Regions from separate parts of the Phytobacter palmae genome, predicted to be linked through region 3. Evidence: predicted binding sites of a transcription regulator. Region 3 holds the regulator's gene; each other region holds the start of a gene.
The links. The regulator CRP, encoded in region 3, controls carbon source genes, mostly activating them, when cyclic AMP is high. The targets are predictions, from matches to a motif close to ATGTGANNNNNNTCACAT.

Region 1: uxuA (mannonate dehydratase) is a predicted target of CRP. The motif match lies at 1,441-1,458, and genes of this name have one in related genera.
Region 2: bhsA (multiple stress resistance protein BhsA) is a predicted target of CRP. The motif match lies at 3,008-3,025, and genes of this name have one in related genera.
Region 4: AAIG39_RS11070 (iron-containing alcohol dehydrogenase) is a predicted target of CRP. The motif match lies at 1,004-1,021, and genes of this name have one in related genera.

The regions. Positions count from the first base shown of each region.
Region 1 is NZ_JBCIVJ010000017.1:49,620-54,899, reverse strand. Features, by position in the region: gene uxaC (glucuronate isomerase) at 1-1,321, opposite strand, end outside; gene uxuA (mannonate dehydratase) at 1,647-2,717, shown strand; gene AAIG39_RS19180 (TehB family protein) at 2,977-3,309, shown strand; gene AAIG39_RS19175 (DUF1869 domain-containing protein) at 3,320-3,658, shown strand; gene AAIG39_RS19170 (putative quinol monooxygenase) at 3,874-4,188, opposite strand; gene AAIG39_RS19165 (NAD(P)H-dependent oxidoreductase) at 4,219-4,800, opposite strand; gene AAIG39_RS19160 (AraC family transcriptional regulator) at 5,003-5,280, shown strand, end outside.
Region 2 is NZ_JBCIVJ010000036.1:8,340-13,619, forward strand. Features, by position in the region: gene mfd (transcription-repair coupling factor) at 1-1,502, shown strand, start outside; gene ldtC (L,D-transpeptidase LdtC) at 1,659-2,612, shown strand; gene bhsA (multiple stress resistance protein BhsA) at 2,680-2,937, opposite strand; gene AAIG39_RS24190 (TetR/AcrR family transcriptional regulator) at 3,182-3,814, shown strand; gene AAIG39_RS24195 (glycine zipper 2TM domain-containing protein) at 4,284-4,823, opposite strand; gene AAIG39_RS24200 (NAD(P)/FAD-dependent oxidoreductase) at 5,020-5,280, opposite strand, start outside.
Region 3 is NZ_JBCIVJ010000002.1:22,937-28,216, forward strand. Features, by position in the region: gene AAIG39_RS02815 (NUDIX hydrolase) at 1-702, shown strand, start outside; gene AAIG39_RS02820 (hydrolase) at 792-1,808, shown strand; gene AAIG39_RS02825 (YheU family protein) at 1,809-2,027, shown strand; gene AAIG39_RS02830 (phosphoribulokinase) at 2,079-2,948, shown strand; gene AAIG39_RS02835 (OsmC family protein) at 3,072-3,476, opposite strand; gene crp (cAMP-activated global transcriptional regulator CRP) at 3,786-4,418, shown strand; gene AAIG39_RS02845 (YccS/YhfK family putative transporter) at 4,472-5,280, shown strand, end outside.
Region 4 is NZ_JBCIVJ010000007.1:158,893-164,172, forward strand. Features, by position in the region: gene dtnK (D-threonate kinase) at 1-947, opposite strand, end outside; gene AAIG39_RS11070 (iron-containing alcohol dehydrogenase) at 1,124-2,269, shown strand; gene AAIG39_RS11075 (dihydrodipicolinate synthase family protein) at 2,287-3,171, shown strand; gene AAIG39_RS11080 (phosphoglycerate dehydrogenase) at 3,220-4,170, shown strand; gene AAIG39_RS11085 (MFS transporter) at 4,234-5,280, shown strand, end outside.

The sequences.
Region 1 (5,280 bases), on a different contig from region 3:
CCCGGTCCACCCAACCGCCTATAAGATTGCAAAGAATACGTCTGAAATAATCATGGCGGGTATAAGAAACAAAACTACGGGAATCAGTAAGCATGCCAATGAAATTAGCAAGCAATCCTAGATCGGATAATGTCGTTAATTGATTGAGCATGCCTCGCTGGGTATCGTTAAACCACCATCCAGAACCGAATTGCATGGGTGATTTAATCCCTTCTTCGCCACTCTGAAAATTAGCCAATGCGGATGCTACAATATCGTTGTAGCCAGCATTTAAGTTGTAGATAATGGTTTTAGGCAAGCCGTCATTTTCCACCATTGCGTTGAGCAGGGCATTTAAATTAGCAGCCAGATTTTGTTGGTCGGCAATTGAATCAAAACCGCTATTAATGCCAATGGCGTGATATTGCGGCATATTGTTATTGCGGATAGCACCGAAATGAATCTGCATCGCCCACTCTTTTTGCTTATAGAGGGCGGCAAGTTTCACCAGCATAATGCTGTTCCATGCCTGCATCCCCTCAGGAGAAAGCGCCTGTTGCGCCATACGGGCTGCAAAAAGCGCCTCTGCCTGATCATCGTTGACGCGCTGATAGCTCACTTCCAACGGACCATGGTCGGAAATGCGGCAGCCAACTTCATGAAAGAAATCGATACGCCCGGCAATGGCAGCAATGAACGATGAAAAATGCGTAACAGTGACTGAGCTTATTTCACTGAGCTGATCAATAAATTGGCTAAAGCGGATGGGATCCGCTTCGAATAATTCATCAGGGCGAAATGTCGGCAGAACGCGCGTTGTGAATCCTTTCTCATTTTTAAGAAGTTGGTGATATTTCAGATCATCAAGAGGTTTATCTGTCGTGCAAATAATCTCAACATTCGACCGCGTAATAAGTTTGCGCGGAGTAAAATCACTGGTTTTCAATTTGTTGTTACATTCATTCATTACTTCGCGCCAGTTGCTATGGCTTAGCGGAGTGTGAATATCAAAATAGTGAGCTAATTCAAGGTGCGTCCAGTGATATAATGGGTTGCCAAAGCTGGATTCAACTGTTTTAGCCCAGGCCTCAAATTTTTCCTCAGCAGAAGCATTGCCTGTAATATATTTTTCCTTAATGCCATTGGCGCGCATAGCTCGCCATTTGTAATGGTCGCCTTCAAGCCAGAGATGGGTGATATCGCGAAAGGGGGTGTTTTCGAAAATATCCTTCGCTTCAAGGTGACAATGATAATCCAGTATCGGTTGTTTCTTAGCATAGCGCGTATATAGCATTTTTCCTGCGCGACTGTTAATCATAAAATCGTCGTTAATCAACGTCATGACCGACTTGCTCCTGAAATTTTTACCTGAGGGAATTCTTGAGATGCATTAACTGAGCTGTATTTACGGTATACCTAAAAAACATTCAGTCTACTACCATACTAGATTAGTTTTTAATTATGTGAAGATGGTCAAATTTTGAAATGGTGTTTTAATCGCGTTTACGGGTTAGTTATTAACGGATGCTTAACATACTACTTAATCTATTTAACCTCGCTTATTGATTTACAAAATCTATTGATTATTGAAGCTCGTCGTTTTACTGTACCACTCATCATCTACTAGTATGGTAGATATTTTTATTCATTCGGGTTGAGGTTGTTTTATGCAGATGACAATGCGGTGGTTTGGGCCAAAAGAGGACAAGGTTTCTCTGGAGTATATTCGCCAGGTTCCGGGCGTCGAAGGTGTAGTCGGCGCGTTGTACGACGTCCCGGTAGGCGAAATCTGGCCCGAAGATAAGATTGAAGCGCTGGTCGGCCAGGCCAGTGCTGCCGGGCTGAAAATGGAGGTTATCGAAAGCGTTAATATTCATGACGACATTAAAATTGGTCTGCCGAGCCGCGATCGTTACATAGCCAATTACCAGCAAACCATTCGACATCTGGCGCGGTATGGCGTGAAAGTCATTTGCTACAACTTCATGCCTGTTTTTGACTGGATGAAGACTGACATGAACTATGTTCTGCCAGACGGCTCCCTGACCATGGCATTTGAGAAGAAGGATATTGATAAAAGCCTGGAAGAGGTGGTCAGTGAAGTGCTCAGTCATTCAAACGGCTTTGCGCTGCCTGGCTGGGAACCGGAACGACTGGCGCAGGTACAGAAATTATTTGCCAGTTATAAAGAGGTCGATGACGAAAAACTGCGTGAAAATTTAGTTTATTTTCTTAAGGCAGTGATTCCGGTTTGTGAAGATGTTGGCGTCAAAATGGCTATTCATCCGGACGATCCGCCGTACTCTATTTTCGGCCTGCCGCGCGTGGTCAAAAATCGTCAGGATCTGGATTGGCTCTGCAACGCCGTGAATTCAGAAGCCAATGGCATCACTCTTTGCACGGGGTCAATTGCAGAAGACCCTGAAAACAATGTCTACGAAATTCTGGCTGAATTTACCCGTCGCAAGCGTATTCATTTTGCCCATGTGCGTAATATTAAGCTTATAAAAGATAAAGATTTTTATGAGTGCGCACATCCATCGCAGTACGGATCTCTGGATATGTACAATGTGATGAAAGCGCTGCATGACAATGGTTTCGATGGTTATATTCGCCCGGATCATGGTCGCTTTATCTGGGGGGAGACCGGGCGCCCGGGCTATGGATTATACGATCGCGCACTGGGTGTCACTTACCTGGTGGGCCTGTGGGAAGCGTTACAAAAACAGTCTGCGTAATGTTCTGAAACTGGCGATACCCCATCGCCAGAACCCTGTGATACTGAAATCAGGGGCGCCTGGATAAGGCGTGTTACGGCGCAACCGGATGGCCCGGATGCGCTTTTTAATACCCCTTTAACTCTCTTCTTCCCGGTCTACCCCCTCTCTACCCCTCATGTTGTACAACGCCGCTTCAACGCTTTTATTCTCTCCTTAAAGGTGTATTTTATTTGCAATATATCGTTTCAACCGACATTCACTTTATTAAGGATGAAACATGCAACGTATTGTTATACCGACACATTATGTGCACGTGCGATCAACACCGTTATGGACTAAAGAGACTGCGCCCGCCTCTATATGGCAACGCCATCTGGATGCCGGGACGCGACAGGGGGTAAATCCACGCTTGTGTGTTATGCAGGGGGCGATTCGCTATTACGGCTATGCCGACGAAACCAGCCCGCTGCCGGTGGAAACGCTGACCATCGAAGCCGGTCAGTTTGGCGTATTTCCGGCAGAAAAGTGGCATCGCATTGAAGCGCTATCAGACGATACGGTATTCAACGTCGATTTTTGGGTCGATCCCAACGTACTGATTGAAGGGTGAGGTGGATGTCATGACAACGGAAAACAAAGGCTATTCTCTGGCCGTCACAAACCGCGGCAGCAAAACAACCGCAGAGAAAGTGTATCTGAAACCGATGGCGCTTTATGTGCCGGATATCGCCGTCACGGCGGTAGCAGAGCTGGTTGAAACATTGGCGGACAAGAGCGCAAGCGAGCAGGGTTTTATTCTGACGGTGACCAATAACAATAACGGCGTGTCAGTGGATAAAGATTTCTCTGCGCTGGCCGAGTTGCAGGATGCCACCGTAGCAGCGGATGCGGTCAAGGATCTGATTAATATCGTGCGTGGCTATGAATCAGACGAAGAGACCAACGTCTGCGGATGGTAAACTGGCTCCGATGCTGCATGTGTAATACCGTCATCGTGATTTACCCCTGTGAAATGAAAATCTCTAACCTTTCGTTTGACATGGGTAATTGCAAGGCGGGGCACGTGGCTTTTGCGATATTGTAAAGGCGTCTGGCCTGTCTCTTGTGTAGCCCGGACATGGCGTTTACGCCACATCCGGGAAACCCCGAGACAAGTTCGGGGTACATGAGGGGATTAAACCCCTTGTTCCAGAATGCGGATATGCGTTTCCAGAACATCGCCTTTCACGGCTTCGCTCCAGGCTTTCATATGTGGCGTTTGCAGATGTGCTTCTAAGTGCGCCACGCTTTCCCAGTTTTCCACCATGATGATGGAGTCCGGTGCGCTCGTCTGGAAACTGACGCCTGCGGCATGGTCAACCCACGGCGCATAGCCATGGCACCCCTCTTCCTGCAACACGGTCGGGATAATTTTTGCGAATTGATCAAGGACCGCCTGGCGATGGTGCTGGCCAGGACGGGTACGAATTTCAGCAATCACTGTCAACATGGTTAACTCCTTCTAAGTCCAGCTTCACAGTTAAGCAAAAATCTCCGCAAGATGCTTGCGATATTCCTCAATATAACGCGGCACATCTGGCATTTTGATCACGTCATTCGCGATAAAGCTCGGCAGGGCTTCCATCCCGAGGAACTGATTCGCTTTATGGAACGGCAGATAAACACCGTCAACGCCGACGCCATGGAAGAACTGCTCTTCATCGGTAAATGCATCAAGCGGGGCGTTCCAGGTCAGAGAAAGCATATATTTTTTACCCTGAATCAGACCACCGGAACCGTACTTTTTCGCGCCATCAGAACGGGTACGGCCGTCACTGGCGTACAGCGAGCCGTGGCCTTCGGTAAACACATCGTCCATGTATTTTTTCACAGTCCAGGGGGCGCCCATCCACCAGCCGGGCATCTGCCAGATAACCACATCGGCCCAGAGAAAATTCTGCACTTCTTCTTTAACATCATAATCTCCGTCGGTACGTACGCTTTTTACAGCGTGCCCGTTGTCGCGCAGGAAACTTTCCGCGACGGAGGTAAGGGTGTCATTGAGTTGGCCTTTGGAGTGGGCGAATTTTTTAGCGCCGTTGATAATCAGGATGTTGCTCATTTTTTTGTCCTTAGCGAAACGTTAATGCCGGTTATTTTATCCCGCATCCGTCGGTGACAAAATTGGCAAAGCGTGCAAAGACTTTTGCGTTTAGAGCAATAATCGTTCTCAGGTGTCGTACTGAAACGACCGCGCGTAATACGCAAGATCGGTCAGGATTAACGTCTGCCGAATCGCCAAAGTAGAGCCTCAGGAGGATGCGATGAACGACACGCGTAAGGCGGATTATTCAGCACGTTTCAGAATGGTTTGTCACTATATTGAACGTCATCTGGATGAGCCTTTATCACTGGAGGCGTTGAGTGCGATTGCGCACTGCTCGCCTTTCCACTTTCACCGGATGTTTACGGCCTGGAGCGGGTTACCGCTTTATCGCTATATTCAGTGGCTGCGGCTGCGTCACGCCTCATGGCGGCTGGCGTTTAATCCGCACGATAAAATTATCGATATTGCCCTGGATGCCGGTTTTCAAAATCCGGA
Region 2 (5,280 bases), on a different contig from region 3:
ACAAGCAGGTAGCTGTGCTGGTGCCCACTACCCTGCTCGCTCAACAGCATTTCGACAATTTCCGCGACCGCTTCGCCAACTGGCCAGTGCGTGTGGAGATGCTCTCACGTTTTCGCAGCGCAAAAGAGCAGACACAGGTGCTGGAGCAGGCGGCTGAGGGCAAAATCGATATTCTTATCGGTACCCATAAGCTGCTGCAAAACGACGTGAAGTGGAAAGACCTGGGACTTCTGATTGTCGATGAAGAACACCGCTTTGGCGTGCGTCATAAAGAGCGGATTAAAGCGATGCGAGCTGACGTTGATATCCTCACGCTCACTGCGACGCCAATTCCGCGTACCCTCAATATGGCCATGAGCGGTATGCGCGATCTGTCGATCATCGCAACGCCTCCCGCGCGCCGACTGGCTGTGAAAACATTCGTTCGTGAATACGACAGCCTGGTCGTGCGCGAGGCGATACTGCGTGAGGTTCTGCGTGGCGGGCAGGTTTACTACCTGTACAATGACGTCGAAAACATTCAGAAAGCTGCCGACAGACTGGCAGAACTGGTTCCGGAAGCGCGTATCGCCATCGGCCACGGGCAGATGCGTGAACGTGAACTGGAACGGGTCATGAATGATTTCCACCACCAACGTTTTAATGTGCTGGTCTGTACCACGATAATCGAGACCGGGATCGACATTCCGACGGCAAATACGATCATTATTGAACGTGCCGATCACTTTGGTCTGGCGCAGCTCCACCAGCTACGTGGGCGCGTGGGCCGTTCGCACCACCAGGCCTATGCCTGGTTACTGACGCCACATCCGAAAGCGATGACCACCGATGCGCAAAAACGCCTCGAAGCGATTGCCTCACTGGAAGATTTAGGCGCGGGTTTCGCCCTCGCCACCCACGATCTGGAAATCCGTGGGGCCGGCGAACTGTTGGGCGAAGATCAGAGCGGTTCAATGGAAACCATTGGCTTTTCGCTGTATATGGAGCTGCTGGAAAATGCGGTTGATGCCCTCAAAGCCGGACGTGAGCCATCGCTTGAAGATCTCACCAGCCAGCAAACGGAAGTCGAACTGCGCATGCCTTCCCTTTTGCCGGATGATTTTATTCCCGACGTCAATACTCGCCTCTCTTTCTACAAGCGCATTGCCAGTGCGAAGAGCGAAAACGAGCTCGATGAGATTAAAGTGGAGTTGATTGACCGCTTTGGTCTGCTGCCTGACGCCGCACGAAATCTGCTCGATATTGCGCGGCTGCGTCAACAGGCGCAGAAACTGGGGATCCGTAAGCTTGAAGGGAATGAAAAAGGCGGCACGATTGAGTTCAATGAAAAAAACCATGTGAATCCCGCATGGCTTATCGGCCTGTTGCAAAAACAGCCGAAACATTTCCGCCTCGATGGCCCGACACGCCTCAAATTCTTCCAGGAGTTGACGGAGCGTAAAACCCGCATGGATTGGGTGCGCAACTTCATGAAACAGCTGGAAGAAAACGCGATCGCATAATGCTCTGCGGGCCAGTTACCTGCGCTGGCCCGTTTATTTTCGTGAAATATTTACAAACATTTTGCACTCTTCCAGGACTTCCCGACATTCCCTCCCGCCATAATTCCATGATCGATACCTGACAAAATAACCTTATTATTTACATGGATTATAGTAATGCTTAATCACTCCCGTTTTGTCCTCTGGGCGATTTTCCTCACCGCCACGCTAGTCTTGCCGGCGAGCGCAAATACCTGGCCTTTACCACCCGATGGTAGCCGATTGGTGGGTGAAAACCGTTATCACGTAGTGGAAAATGATGGCGGCTCGCTGGAGGCGATTGCCAGGAAATACAATGTCGGTTTCCTGGCTCTGTTGCAGGCGAATCCCGGCGTCGACCCTTATGTTCCGCGCGCAGGAAATGTGCTGACGATCCCGCTGCAAACCCTGTTACCCGACGTGCCGCGAGAAGGTATTGTCATCAATCTGGCCGAACTGCGTCTCTATTATTACCCGCCGGGAAAAAACGAAGTAACCGTCTACCCTATCGGAATAGGACAACTGGGTGGCGATACATTGACGCCTACGATGGTAACGACCGTTTCCGATAAACGGGCTAATCCTACCTGGACGCCAACTGCAAATATTCGCGCGCGTTATAAAGCTCAGGGGATAGATTTACCGGCGGTTGTTCCTGCCGGGCCGGAGAACCCGATGGGCCACCATGCCATCCGTCTTGCCGCCTACGGTGGCGTCTATCTGATTCATGGAACTAACGCCGATTTTGGCATTGGTATGCGTGTGAGCTCTGGCTGTATTCGCCTGCGTGATAACGACATTGCCACCTTGTTCAGGGTTATCACCCCCGGTACGCGCGTGAATATTATCAATACGCCGATAAAAGCCTCGGTTGAACCCGACGGCACACGACTTGTAGAAGTTCATCAACCGCTGTCAAAATCCATTGACGACGACCCGAAGACACTACCGATTATGCTTGATGCCACTATGCAGGCCTTCAAAGACTCAACGCAAAGCGCAAGCGATGTGTTTGAACGTGCGATGGAAGTGCGTTCCGGCATGCCGGTCGATGTCACCCTCCACGGCGGTGTGCTGCAACAAAACCTTTAATTCCCGGGTAATAAAAAGGCCTCGCAGTTGCGAGGCCTTTTTTATGAGGGTTAATTCAGTGGCTTACTTATTTGTACAGCACTGCGGTGCCGTGCAGGATATCAGAACCGGTCACAGAGGTAATGCGGAAAGATTTTGCGCCCATCTCATCAGCTTTTTGAGCCAGTTGATCTTCAACGGAAGAGAGGTTGGCACCTGCAGAAGTACCAATGATACCGACTTGCTGCTGACCTGCCGGAGCAGACTGGACTTCAACAGCAGCGAAGCTTGCAAAAGAGAGTGAGCTCAGTACGGCAGCGGCAAACAGAGTTTTAACGTTTTTCATGATTTTGATCCTGTAGCAGATGAAAGAAGCGTCGTAAGTATTAACTTAACGATCGATAGACAAATGATAAGTGTGATCTGGGTCACGCGTCAACACATTTTAATAACGAACGTTAATTAAATTAATAAACTCATATTTATCATATAGATATAATTTATTAATTTGTGCTATTTTGCCTCTGGCGTCTGACAGCATTTATTTTTATAATGATTGTTCAACAAACCAACAAAGGTTGAACGGCACTATGACCAGTGAAGTCACTAGTATGAAAAAAAGCCGTGGCCGACCGAAAGTGTTCGACAGGGAAGTGGCGCTTGATAAGGCCATGGCATTATTCTGGCAACATGGCTACGAAGCCACGTCATTATCAGATCTCGTAGAGGCAACGGGCGCGAAAGCCCCTACGCTGTATGCGGAATTTACGAATAAAGAAGGCCTGTTCCGCGCAGTGCTGGATCGCTATATCTCGCTTTTTGCAGCAAAACATGAAGCCCAGCTGTTATGCGACGATAAACCGCTGGCGCAGGCATTAACAGATTACTTCACGGCGGTGACAAACTGCTTTACCAGCACAGATACTCCGGCTGGCTGTTTTCTGATTAATACTTCCGCGACGCTGGCCGCATCGTCGCAGGCGATTGCGGAGACCATTAAGTCACGCCATGCGCAGCAGGAACAGATGTTGCTCAAATTTTTGTTACAACGTCAGCAGCGAGGGGAAATTCCCTCTCATGCAAATGTTCAGGAACTGGCGCAGTTTTTAAGCTGTATTTTGCAGGGGATGTCTATCAGCGCCCGGGAAGGGGCAAGCCGTGAGAAATTACTGCAAATTTCCGCAACGACATTACGTTTGTGGCCACAACTGACCACCTCCTGATTCGTCTCCATTAGCAATAATTATCGTTTTCACCTATTATATTAATAGGTGAAAACATCATGCCATTTTTGCCGCTTTGCTAAGATTAAACAGTAATTATTTCGCTGCTAACCATTAGTCGAAAAAGAACGATAAACGTCAGGATGACGACAAAGCGAACAGTTTGCTCTCCCCTGCACAACATTATTGTATCTATGGAATTTGGCCACTTTTGCTGACTATTCACATTCAGAAGGAAAATGGAGATGATTTTGCTATTACCATTACTTAAAGTGCTAATAGTAATTACATTGTTATTTGGACTCTGGGTTGTATGTGGTGGTTCTGTGTTATTCGCTTTTATCTCGGTTGTCATTACCGGCTTTCTGCTCTATCGGCAACAAGATCTTATCTGAATCCCCCAAATCGCCTGTAAAAAAGGCTCCTCAGCCTGAGCAATTGAGGAGCCAATGGGTACAGTACTGCTATTTTAGGCTTTGTTATTCAAAATAAGCTGACCGTTGTCATCCAGTGGGATCTGGGTGCCAGGATCTTTATCCATGCGGATTTTCCCTTGCTGGTCGCCAATTTTATAGGTGACGTCATACCCCAGCATTTTTTCCGATTTGTCATACACCGTTTTACAACGTTGCTCAGTCGTGGTGTAAGTGTCTCTTGCCTGCATTTCGCCCTGGACCTGATTACCGGCGTAGCCACCGCCCAGCGCGCCGACGACCGTAGCAACATCGCGACCACGACCACCGCCGAACTGATGACCGATCACCCCACCAGCAACAGCACCCAGTACTGAACCGGTCAGGCGATTTTCATCCTGAACCGGACGGCGATGCGTCAGCGTGACATTACGACACTCCTGACGCGGTGTTTTAATGGATTCTTTGATTGGCGTGGCGGAAACCACCTGCGCATACTGCGGCCCGCGATTGAAGACATTCATACTTGCAACCGCTGCGACACCCAGAGCAGCGGCCACGCCAATACCGATACCCGCTAACATTGACTTATTCACAGGATTTCCTCCCTGGTTTGCTATTCGTAACAATTTTGCAACTTGGGAGGATACTAAGCCAATCGGAATGAGCGGAAAAAAAGTGAAATAAGGCAGGGGAATGACATGATTCGGAGTTATCCGAGCATATACTGGCGATATGACAGAATGATGTACTGCTCTCCTGAAATGTGACACAGGAGAGCAGCGGGCCCTCTTAGTGCAGCTTCAGGCGCGGGCGAATCACACGGTTAATACTGCCGACCAACATCATTAGTCCCGTCTTGAAGTAACCATGCAGCGCAATCTGGTGCATACGATACAGTGAGATATAAACAAAGCGCGCAATACGCCCTTCAATCATCATTGATCCGCGCATCAGGTTACCCATCAGGCTACCCACGGTGGAGAAGTTGGAGAGTGAGACCAGCGAACCATGATCTTTATAGACATAGGGCTTCGTTGGTTTACCTTTCAT
Region 3 (5,280 bases):
TATCTGGATTCTTATGATGCCAGCCGGTTCCCTTCACCTCTGGTGACGGTAGACAGTGTGCTGTTCACGCTGCATGAGCAGGCGCTTCGCGTTTTGCTGGTGAAACGTGCCAGTCACCCTCAACAGGGGCGCTGGGGTCTGCCTGGCGGATTTATCGATATGGAACAAGATGAGTCCACGCGCGCCACGGCATTACGTAAGCTGACAGAGAAAACCGGCGTCTCCCCTTCCTGGCTGGAACAACTGGATACCTTTTCCGGGGCAAAACGCGATCCCCGTGGCTGGAGTCTGACCATCGCCTGGTATGCGTTAATCTCCTGGGTCGCCTGTGCACCACATATTGCAAGCGTGAGCGATGCCAAATGGATGCCGGTAACCGGGCTGGATGATATCGACCTGGCCTTTGATCATCGGGACATAATTCAGGCTGCGCTGCAACGATTACGGCAGAAAACAATGTACTCTTTACTACCAGTTTATTGTCTGCCTGATATGTTTACCCAGACGCAATTGCAGGAGGCGACGGAGATTATTCTCGGTCAGCCTATCCAGCGAAAAAGCCTGATTCGTCGATTTGAGGCCTCTGGTATGTTTGAAGAGACAGGCGAGAGCGTAGCGACTGGTGCACGAAAAGCGCGCTTGTGGCGGCGTAAACCGGGTGTCGATATTCATCTCTTTTCCCGAAATTTACTGACGGATTAGTATAGTCTGCGCGATGTCCCGCGAAATGAAAAAACGGCGCAACATCGTGCAGCTATAGTTGTCCCATTCTGATTCTATTATTCTGTACTATGGCTGAAATTACACCTTCACGACTCTCGGAAATGGCGGATGATTCTTCCACCTTCCGCCCACTGCGCGGCGGAAGCAATCCGCATTTCCAGACTATGCTGCCGCGCCTGATCCGCCGGAAACTGGGCTTTACACCGACCTGGCAGCGCCTTGAACTGCCCGATGGCGATTTCGTGGATCTCGCCTGGAGCGAAGACCCGACACAGGCAAAACATAAACCCCGTCTGGTGGTCTTTCATGGGCTGGAAGGCAGCCTGCATAGCCCTTATGCTCACGGCCTGATAGAAGCGGCAAAAGCGCGCGGCTGGCTGGGCGTGGTGATGCATTTTCGTGGCTGTAGCGGTGAACCTAATCGCCTTAACCGTATTTACCACTCTGGCGAAACCGAAGACGGTACCTGGTTTTTGCACTGGTTGCAGCGGGAGTTTGGCCAGGTGCCCACCGCTGCGGTGGGCTATTCGCTGGGCGGCAATATGCTGGCCTGTCTGCTGGCAAAAGAGGAAAATCGCGTCCCCCTGGATGCCGCAGTGATTGTCTCTGCCCCCTTTGTGCTGGAAGCATGCAGCGCCCATATCGAAACCGGCTTTTCGCGGGTATATCAACACTATTTGCTCAACCTGCTGAAAGCCAACGCGTCACGAAAATTAAAAGCCTATCCCGGCTCATTACCCATTGATTTACGACAGCTGAAACGTCTGCGTCGTCTGCGCGATTTTGATGATGCGATCACGGCGCGCATCCATGGCTTTGCCGATGCGATTGACTATTACCGCCAGTGCAGTGCCATGCCGTTGCTGAATAAAATCAGCAAACCGACGCTGATCATCCATGCGAAAGACGACCCCTTTATGGATCAAAATGTGATACCCGATACGCAGACGCTGCCGCCGTCAGTAGAATATCAACTCACCGAACATGGTGGTCACGTGGGGTTTGTGGGCGGCACGTTACTACACCCGGAAATGTGGCTGGAAAAGCGCATCCCCGACTGGCTGCAAACTTATCTGGAAATCTGAATGATTATTCCCTGGCAGGATCTGGCGCCTGAGACACTCGACAACCTGATTGAAAGCTTTGTCTTGCGTGAAGGCACCGATTATGGTGAACATGAGCGCTCACTCGAACAAAAGGTCGCCGATGTAAGACGGCAATTGAAAAACGGCGAAGCTGTGCTGGTGTGGTCAGAACTGCACGAAACCGTCAATATTATGCCGCGCTCGCAGTTTCGCGAGTAACGCCCGGGCGGCTGGCTTCGTCTACAACAATGGTTTACTCAGGGAGCTGCTATGTCCGCTAAACATCCGGTTATTGCCGTAACAGGTTCCAGCGGTGCGGGAACCACTACCACCAGCCTCGCGTTTCGCAAAATCTTTGCTCAACTGAATTTGCATGCCGCCGAGGTCGAGGGTGACAGCTTTCATCGCTATACCCGCCCGGAGATGGACATGGTAATCCGTAAGGCCCGGGATTTAGGTCGACATATCAGCTACTTTGGCCCGGAGGCGAATGATTTCGGCCTGCTGGAACAGACATTTATCGAATACGGACAAACCGGCAAAGGTCAGGCACGAAAATATCTGCATACCTACGATGAAGCCGTTCCCTGGAATCAGGTTCCCGGCACGTTCACCCCCTGGCAGCCCTTACCAGAGCCAACAGATGTACTGTTTTATGAAGGGTTACACGGCGGCGTGGTAACGCCACAGCATGATGTCGCCTGCCATGTCGATCTGCTGGTGGGCGTGGTTCCGATAGTTAACCTTGAATGGATTCAAAAGCTGGTGCGTGATACCGGTGAGCGTGGACATTCCCGTGAAGCGGTGATGGACTCGGTGGTACGCTCGATGGAAGACTACATTAACTTCATTACCCCCCAGTTCTCCCGAACCCATATTAACTTCCAGCGCGTGCCGACCGTTGATACTTCCAATCCGTTCGCGGCGAAGGTCATCCCCTCGCTGGATGAAAGTCTGGTCGTCATTCATTTCCGTAACCTTGAAGGGATCGACTATCCCTGGCTGCTGGCGATGCTGCAGGGTTCGTTCATTTCGCACATGAATACGCTTGTGGTGCCGGGTGGGAAAATGGGACTGGCGATGGAGCTCATCATGACCCCGCTGGTACAGCGGTTGATGGAAGGGAAGAAAATTCAGTAGCCTTGCGGCGGACACAATATCTTCCCCCGCCAGGTGTAGCCCCGGAAAGCGTAGCGCCACCGGGGAAAAGGTCGAATGCGCTACGCTTATCCGACTTACCTGCTTAGCCTTTGAAAGCGGTTCTCAGGCCTCAATCACTTCATACGAATGCGTGATTTTCACCGCCTTCTCCAGCATTAACGCGACGGAGCAATATTTCTCGGCAGAGAGATCCACCGCACGCGATACCGCCGCCTCTTTCAGCTCCTTGCCGGTCACGATGAAGTGCAAGTTGATATGCGTAAACAGACGCGGAGCCTCTTCACGACGCTCTGAGGTCAGCTTCACTTCGCAATCTTTCACATCGTGGCGGCCTTTTTGCAGAATAGATACAACATCGATAGCGCTGCATCCTCCTGCTGCCATCAGCACCATTTCCATCGGGCTTGGGGCTTTGTCGCCTGAGTTACCATCCATCAGGATCTGGTGCCCGGACGCAGACTCGCCAAGGAACGTTAAACCTTCTACCCATTTCACTCGAGCTTGCATTTTTAATTCACTCCGGAGTTACAGTTTTCTTTACAGATTACGCGTACATAAGAAAACTCGCAACGGAAGGCGACCTGCGTCAAGCTGAAGCGAGACACCAGGAGACAGGCGACAAAAGCTATGCTAAAACAATCGGGATGCTACAGTGATACATTGATGTTATGTATGTATGCAGAGGACATCACATATTACAGGCCGCAGGCATGTCTGACGGTCCACTTCCCAGGTATGGGGAAGATAGATTGCAACCCCGGACGCGATATGTGAATCCAGCGTCTGGAGCCAGCTTATAACAGAGGATAACCGCGCATGGTGCTTGGCAAACCGCAAACAGACCCGACTCTCGAATGGTTCTTGTCTCATTGCCACATTCATAAGTACCCATCGAAGAGCACGCTGATTCACCAGGGTGAAAAAGCGGAAACGTTGTATTACATCGTCAAAGGCTCAGTGGCTGTGCTAATCAAGGATGAAGAAGGTAAAGAGATGATCCTCTCTTACCTTAACCAGGGAGATTTTATCGGTGAACTGGGTCTGTTCGAAGAGGGTCAGGAGCGCAGTGCATGGGTACGCGCCAAAACCGCTTGTGAAGTGGCCGAAATCTCCTATAAAAAATTCCGTCAATTAATTCAGGTGAACCCGGATATCCTGATGCGTTTGTCTTCTCAGATGGCGCGTCGTCTGCAGGTCACCTCAGAAAAAGTCGGCAACCTCGCCTTCCTTGATGTGACAGGCCGTATCGCACAGACGCTGCTGAATCTGGCGAAACAGCCGGATGCAATGACCCACCCGGACGGTATGCAAATTAAAATTACCCGTCAGGAAATTGGTCAGATCGTTGGCTGCTCCCGCGAAACTGTCGGTCGTATCCTGAAAATGCTGGAAGATCAAAACCTGATCTCCGCGCACGGTAAAACCATCGTCGTGTACGGTACACGTTAATTCTCAAGCGGCGCGTCGCCCTTAACGATGCGCCGTTTTTGTCTCTCTTTTCCATGTGGCGCAGGCTGATTTATCACCCCGAAATCAACTATGCACTGCGACAAACGCTGGTGTTATGCCTCCCTGTGACCGTGGGTCTCATCGCGGGCCGTCTCGATCTCGGTTTGTTGTTTTCCCTTGTTCCTGCCTGCTGCAATATTGCCGGTCTGGATACGCTGCATAAACGTTTCTTCAAACGTGTCTTCATCGGCGGCACTCTCTTCGCTGGCAGTAGCCTCACGGTACAGTTATTACTGACGCAAAATGTTCCGCTACCGCTGATCCTGACCGGATTAACGCTGGTCCTCGGCGTCACGGCAGAAATCAGCGCATTGCACGGGCGCCTGCTCCCCGCCTCGATCATTGCCGCCATCTTTACGCTCAGCCTCGCCGGTAGCATGCCCATCTGGGAACCGTTACTGATTTATGGTCTGGGGACACTGTGGTACGGCGCGTTTAACGCCTTCTGGTTCTGGCTGTGGCGGGAGCAACCGCTACGTGAATCATTGAGTCTGCTGTATCGCCAGCTGGCGGACTATTGCGAAGCAAAATACAGTTTGCTGACGCAGCATGTCGATCCCGAAAAAGCCCTTCCGCCACTACTGGCGCGCCAGCAAAAAGCGGTGGATATGATCAGCCAGTGTTACCAACAGCTGCATATGCTGGCGGCGAATAATAACAACGACTACAAGCGGTTACGCCGCGTTTTCCAGGTAGCTCTCGACTTACAGGAACATATTGCCGTTAGTCTGCACCAACCGCAGGAAGTACAGGAGCTGGTTGAACGCAGCCATGCCGAAGAGGTTATCCGCTGGAATGCGCA
Region 4 (5,280 bases), on a different contig from region 3:
TCAGAGCGACTTATCCCCCAACGCTCGCACAGCGCTATCACCTGATGGCGCGCCTGTTCATCCGGGCAGGTATGAACCAGGCAATGACGGCCATCGTTAAGTGCGGCGACGATCGCTGCGCGATAATCGGTGGCAGATGGCTGAAAAACATCATTGATATCAATAAAAATCGGTTCGCAGCGTGGATGCTGCGCGGCGATGCTCACCTGTTTTTGAGCGATTTCACTCATTGATCCGACAACCGCCAGTACCACCGACTGTTTTTGCGGCGCCAGACGGCGTGACAGGGCATCGCATAACCCGGCGGAACCGACCAGCAGCGGCCTTTCACTCGCCTGCATAGCATGAGTAACGATCTCATCCAGATCGGCGTCTGTTTGCGCATCAACCACCAGCAGCGTTGGAGCTTCCGCGCTGCCACTCATGAGCGCGACGGGCAACTGCGATGGCGTAATGTTCTGGGTATGCCCGCTAAAGAGCGCCACTACATCCGCACGCGTGATCGGTGTTTTCGGATCGCTGGCAAACTCGGTGTCGGTAAGCAGCACACCGTTTACCAGGCATTTCCCCTCGCGGGTAATGCGCCCTGCCGCCGGAAACGCCGGGGCGATAATCACCCTCTTCGCGCCCGTGACCTGCTGCATGGCCATAACTTCCGCCCCCGGATTACCGCGCAGCGTGGAATCTATCTTTTTCACCAGCCATGCCGGTGAAGAGTGACGCAGTACGCTTTTAGTCAGCGCGGCGACTTTCTCATACGCCGCCTCAGCCGTCAGCGCCCGGCTGTCACTGTTATAAATGAGCACCTGTGCATCACTTTGATATGTCGCTTCCAGCGCCACTTCTACGTGCATTCCTGCCTGCGCAAAGCTTACGCCCGCATCGTTCGCACCTGTGAAGTCATCGGCCAGAATCACCATTTGTTGGACCGCGCTTTGTTTGTTCATCCCTACTCCGCGTCGTTACGTTCTGGATATGATTATATTCAATCATAATTGATTATATGTGAGCAAGATCAACTTATTTAATTTGCGAATAAATTATAAATTCATGCCATACAGTGACCGTGATTGGAAAAACAATGATTGAGTTCAATCACCACAAAGAGAGACAGGAGAAGGTTGTGGTAACAATAAACAGCACCCTTATAAGCGGCGCAGGGGCGATTCCCGCTATCGCGCCTTTGCTTACGGGTAAAAAGAAACTCTTACTGGTCAGTGATGGCAACGTCATCAAGCTTGCCGCGACGCAGCAAATTCTGAGGTTATTGCAGGAAGAAGGCCGACTGGTGCAAGTTATTGACAACGTACCGCCAGAACCCAGCCAGCATGATGTCTCCGGTATTCTCGCCGACACGCCAGACGCGACATTTGACCTGGTTGTGGGTATCGGCGGCGGCAGCGTTCTCGACGTCACCAAACTGTTATCGGTACTCTGTCATCCGCTCTCACCGGGTCTGGACGCCCTGCTGTCCGGGGAAAAACCGACCGCACGCGTGCCTTCTTTACTGATTCCGGCCACCGCCGGGACCGGCTCCGAAGCCACACCGAATGCAATTCTGGCTATCCCGGAACAGAGCACCAAAGTGGGCATCATCTCCCCGGTGTTGCTGCCGGATTATGTCGCCCTGCTGCCGGAACTGACCACCAGCATGCCTGCACATATTGCCTCTTCGACCGGTATTGATGCCCTGTGCCATCTGATCGAATGCTTTACCGCCACGATCGCCAACCCGGTGAGCGATAACGTCGCCCTGACTGGTCTGCGTAAACTTCTGCACAACATCGAAACCGCCGTCAGTGAGCCACATAATCTGACCGCGCGCCTCGAAATGTTATGGGCCTCTTATTACGGTGGGGCGGCGATCACGCATGCGGGAACCCATCTGGTGCACGCACTCTCCTACCCGTTGGGTGGCACATACCACCTGCCGCACGGTGTCGCCAATGCCATTCTGCTGGCCCCCTGCATGAAAGTGGTGCGCCCGTATGCCGTCGAAAAATTTGCACAGGTCTGGGATCTGGTTCCGGGCGCTGATACCACGCTCAGCGATGAGGATAAATCTCACGCGCTGGTGGATTACTTTGCCGCGCTGGTAAAACGCCTCAACCTGCCGGATAACCTGGAGTCGCTTGGGGTACCGCGCGCGGATATCCCGTCGTTGGCCGATGCCGCCCTGAATGTTAAGCGCTTGATGAATAATGCCCCTTGCACTGTTGATCACGCCGCCGTGCAAGCGATTTACCAGACATTGTTTCAAATAAATTAAGAGTGAAGGAGAACAAAATGAGCACGAGAATTGCAGGGGTTTTGACCGCAATCGTTACCCCCTTCGATAATGAAGGGGCACTTAATGCGGCCGCGTTACGCCATCAAATTAATCGCCAGTTGGATGCAGGCAACGGTATTTTTTGTGGTGGCACTAATGGTGAGTTTTTCGTTCTGAACGAGCAAGAAAAAATTGCAGTAACAGCAACCTGTGTTGATGAAGTGGCTGGTCGCGCCAGCGTGGTGGCACATATTGGTGAGATCTCTACCCGCGAAACCATCCGCCTGGGTAAACAAATTGAAAAACTGGGCGTCGACGCGGTTTCTGTGATCACACCTTATTTTGTTCCCTTAAAACAAAACGAATTAATTACCCATTATACCGCGATTGCTGATGCACTCAGCGTACCGGTATTTCTCTATAACATACCTGCCCGCACCGGGAATACTCTTGAACCGCAAACCGTTCGCGTGTTGGCGGAACATCCAAACATTATTGGCATTAAAGACAGCGCGGGTAGTTATGAAAGCCTGAGCGGATTTCTGAATGCCGTAAAAGATATCGATAATTTCGATGTTCTGAATGGACCGGACTCCCTTATCCATCAGGGTTTTGTTGATGGTTGTTCTGCCTGTATTTCTGGGCTGGCAAACGTCGCACCAAAAGAAATTAATGCAATCTGGTCCCACTTCCAGAAAGGTGATATCGAAGGTTCACGCCTGGCGCAAGAAAGTGTCACCGGTCTGCGTACCGACCTCTATAAAGTGGCTTTTTCTCCTGCCGCAGTGAAAAAAGCATTGCAAATTTTAGGACAGGACGTCGGGGAAAGTCGCTACGCCGTGGAGTTCAACCCACAGCAAATCGAGCAGATCGAAAAAGTCATTTATACCTATCTGCAGTGATATTTTTTGATAGCGGCGCTTCGCGCCGCTCTGTGACAGGAACTTGCCATGAAAGTAATATGTACATCTCCGTCATTCGCTAAATATGACGCGAAACCAATCGAAATGCTTCGCCAGGCCAATCTTGAGTTGGTTTCATTACCCGCGGATGCCCCTGTCAGCGCGCTTGAACCCCATCTCGCCGACACGGTCGCCATGATTGTCGCCTTTACGGAAGTAGATGCCGCCATGCTGGCAAAAGCGCCGAATCTGAAGATCGTCTGCAAGCACGGGGTGGGTGTTGACAACATTGACCTTAACGCGACGAAGCAAAGAGGAATCTTCGTAACCAACGTACCGGATGCTAACAAACATGCGGTTGCCGATTTTGCTTTTTCTTTGATCCTGAGCAGCGCCCGACAATTAACCACTGCAATAAATGAAACCCGTGCAGGCAAATGGCCACGTATTTTTGCTACCGATGTCTATGGAAAAACAATTGGTATTGTGGGGCTTGGTAATATTGGCAAACAGGTTGCATTGCGTGCTCGCGGATTTAATATGCGCGTTCTGGCATATGATGAATGGCAAGATCCTGAATTTGCGTCTGCGAATAATATTGAGTATGTGTCGTTAGATACGCTGACCCAGGAAAGTGATTTCATTACTTTACACACACCGTTAACACCGCAGACACGTAATTTATTCGATGCTGACCGCCTTGCAAAAATGAGGAAAAGCGCATTTTTGATTAATGTCTCTCGTGGTGGCGTAGTCAATGAAGATGCGCTATTTAGCGCATTACAAAATCAGATTATCGCAGGCGCTGCAGCGGATGTATTCGATACCGAGCCTTGTGACAAGCATCCATTATTTACTCTCAATAATTTTTTACCTACATCGCACATTGCGGGTTATACCGACGGCGCGATCAGTGGTATAAGCATGCGTTGTGTTAATAATATTATTGCGTATGTCATTAACGAGCAACGCCCAAGTAATATCATGAATTCATTATAATATTTACGTGGAAAAGCCTGTTCATTTCCACTTTTTTCTGAACATCTGATTATGAGCCGACATATGAATAATATTGCCGCTAAAACACGTATTCGCTGGTGGATAGCTGGTTTAATGTGGTTGGCGATTGCCATTAACTATATTGACCGTACTGTATTGTCTGCCGCCGCCCCCCATCTGATCGACGAATTAAAACTTGATCCTGAAATGATGGGTTTTATCATGGCTGCGTTTTTTTGGTCCTACTCATTATTGCAAATTCCAGCGGGCTGGTTTGCTGACCGCTTTGGACAGAAAAAAGGGCTGGGAATTGCCGTTGCATGGTGGTCGATAGCCACTTCATTAATGGGTGTAGCCACCGGTTTTAAATCGCTTCTCGCCCTGCGTCTGGCATTAGGTGTTGGTGAGGCAGCAGCCTATCCCAGCAATGCTGGTATAACCGCACGTTGGTTCCCGGATAAAGAACGAGCCACTGTATCCGGCCTCTTCGACAGTGCATCCAAGTTTGGTGGTGCCGTTGCCATGCCGCTTATTGTATGGATGATCTATACCTTCGACTGGCGTCTGACTTTTCTTATCATTGGTGGCGTCGGCTTATTGTGGGTGATTGCATGGTATTTCATTTATTCCGAGAATCCGGAAGATCATAAGAAAATTAGTCAGGAAGAAGTTCGCCTGATTCGCGATGGTCAGGTACAGAAACATGGCGATAAATCTGTGCTGCCTATGAAATGGTATAAATTACTGCGCTATCGCAACATATGGGCAATGTGCCTGGGTTTTTTCACCATCAATTACACTTCCTATTTCTTTATTACCTGGTTACCAACATACCTGGTAAAAGATAAAGGTATGGATTTTATTAAGATGGGAATGGTCGCTGCCCTGCCATTATTATGTGGAATGATCATTGAAGTTGTAGCGGGCTGGGCCTCGGATCGAATGGTCCATAAAAAAGTATTGTCATTAACGGCTACGCGTAAACTTTTCCTCACGATTGGTCTGTTAATGGCGTTGTGTATAGGTTTTGCTCCTTTTACCGACTCCGTTTTTATGACTGTATTCCTGCTTTGCGTGGCAAAATCAGGTACGACCGTTGCGGCATCACAG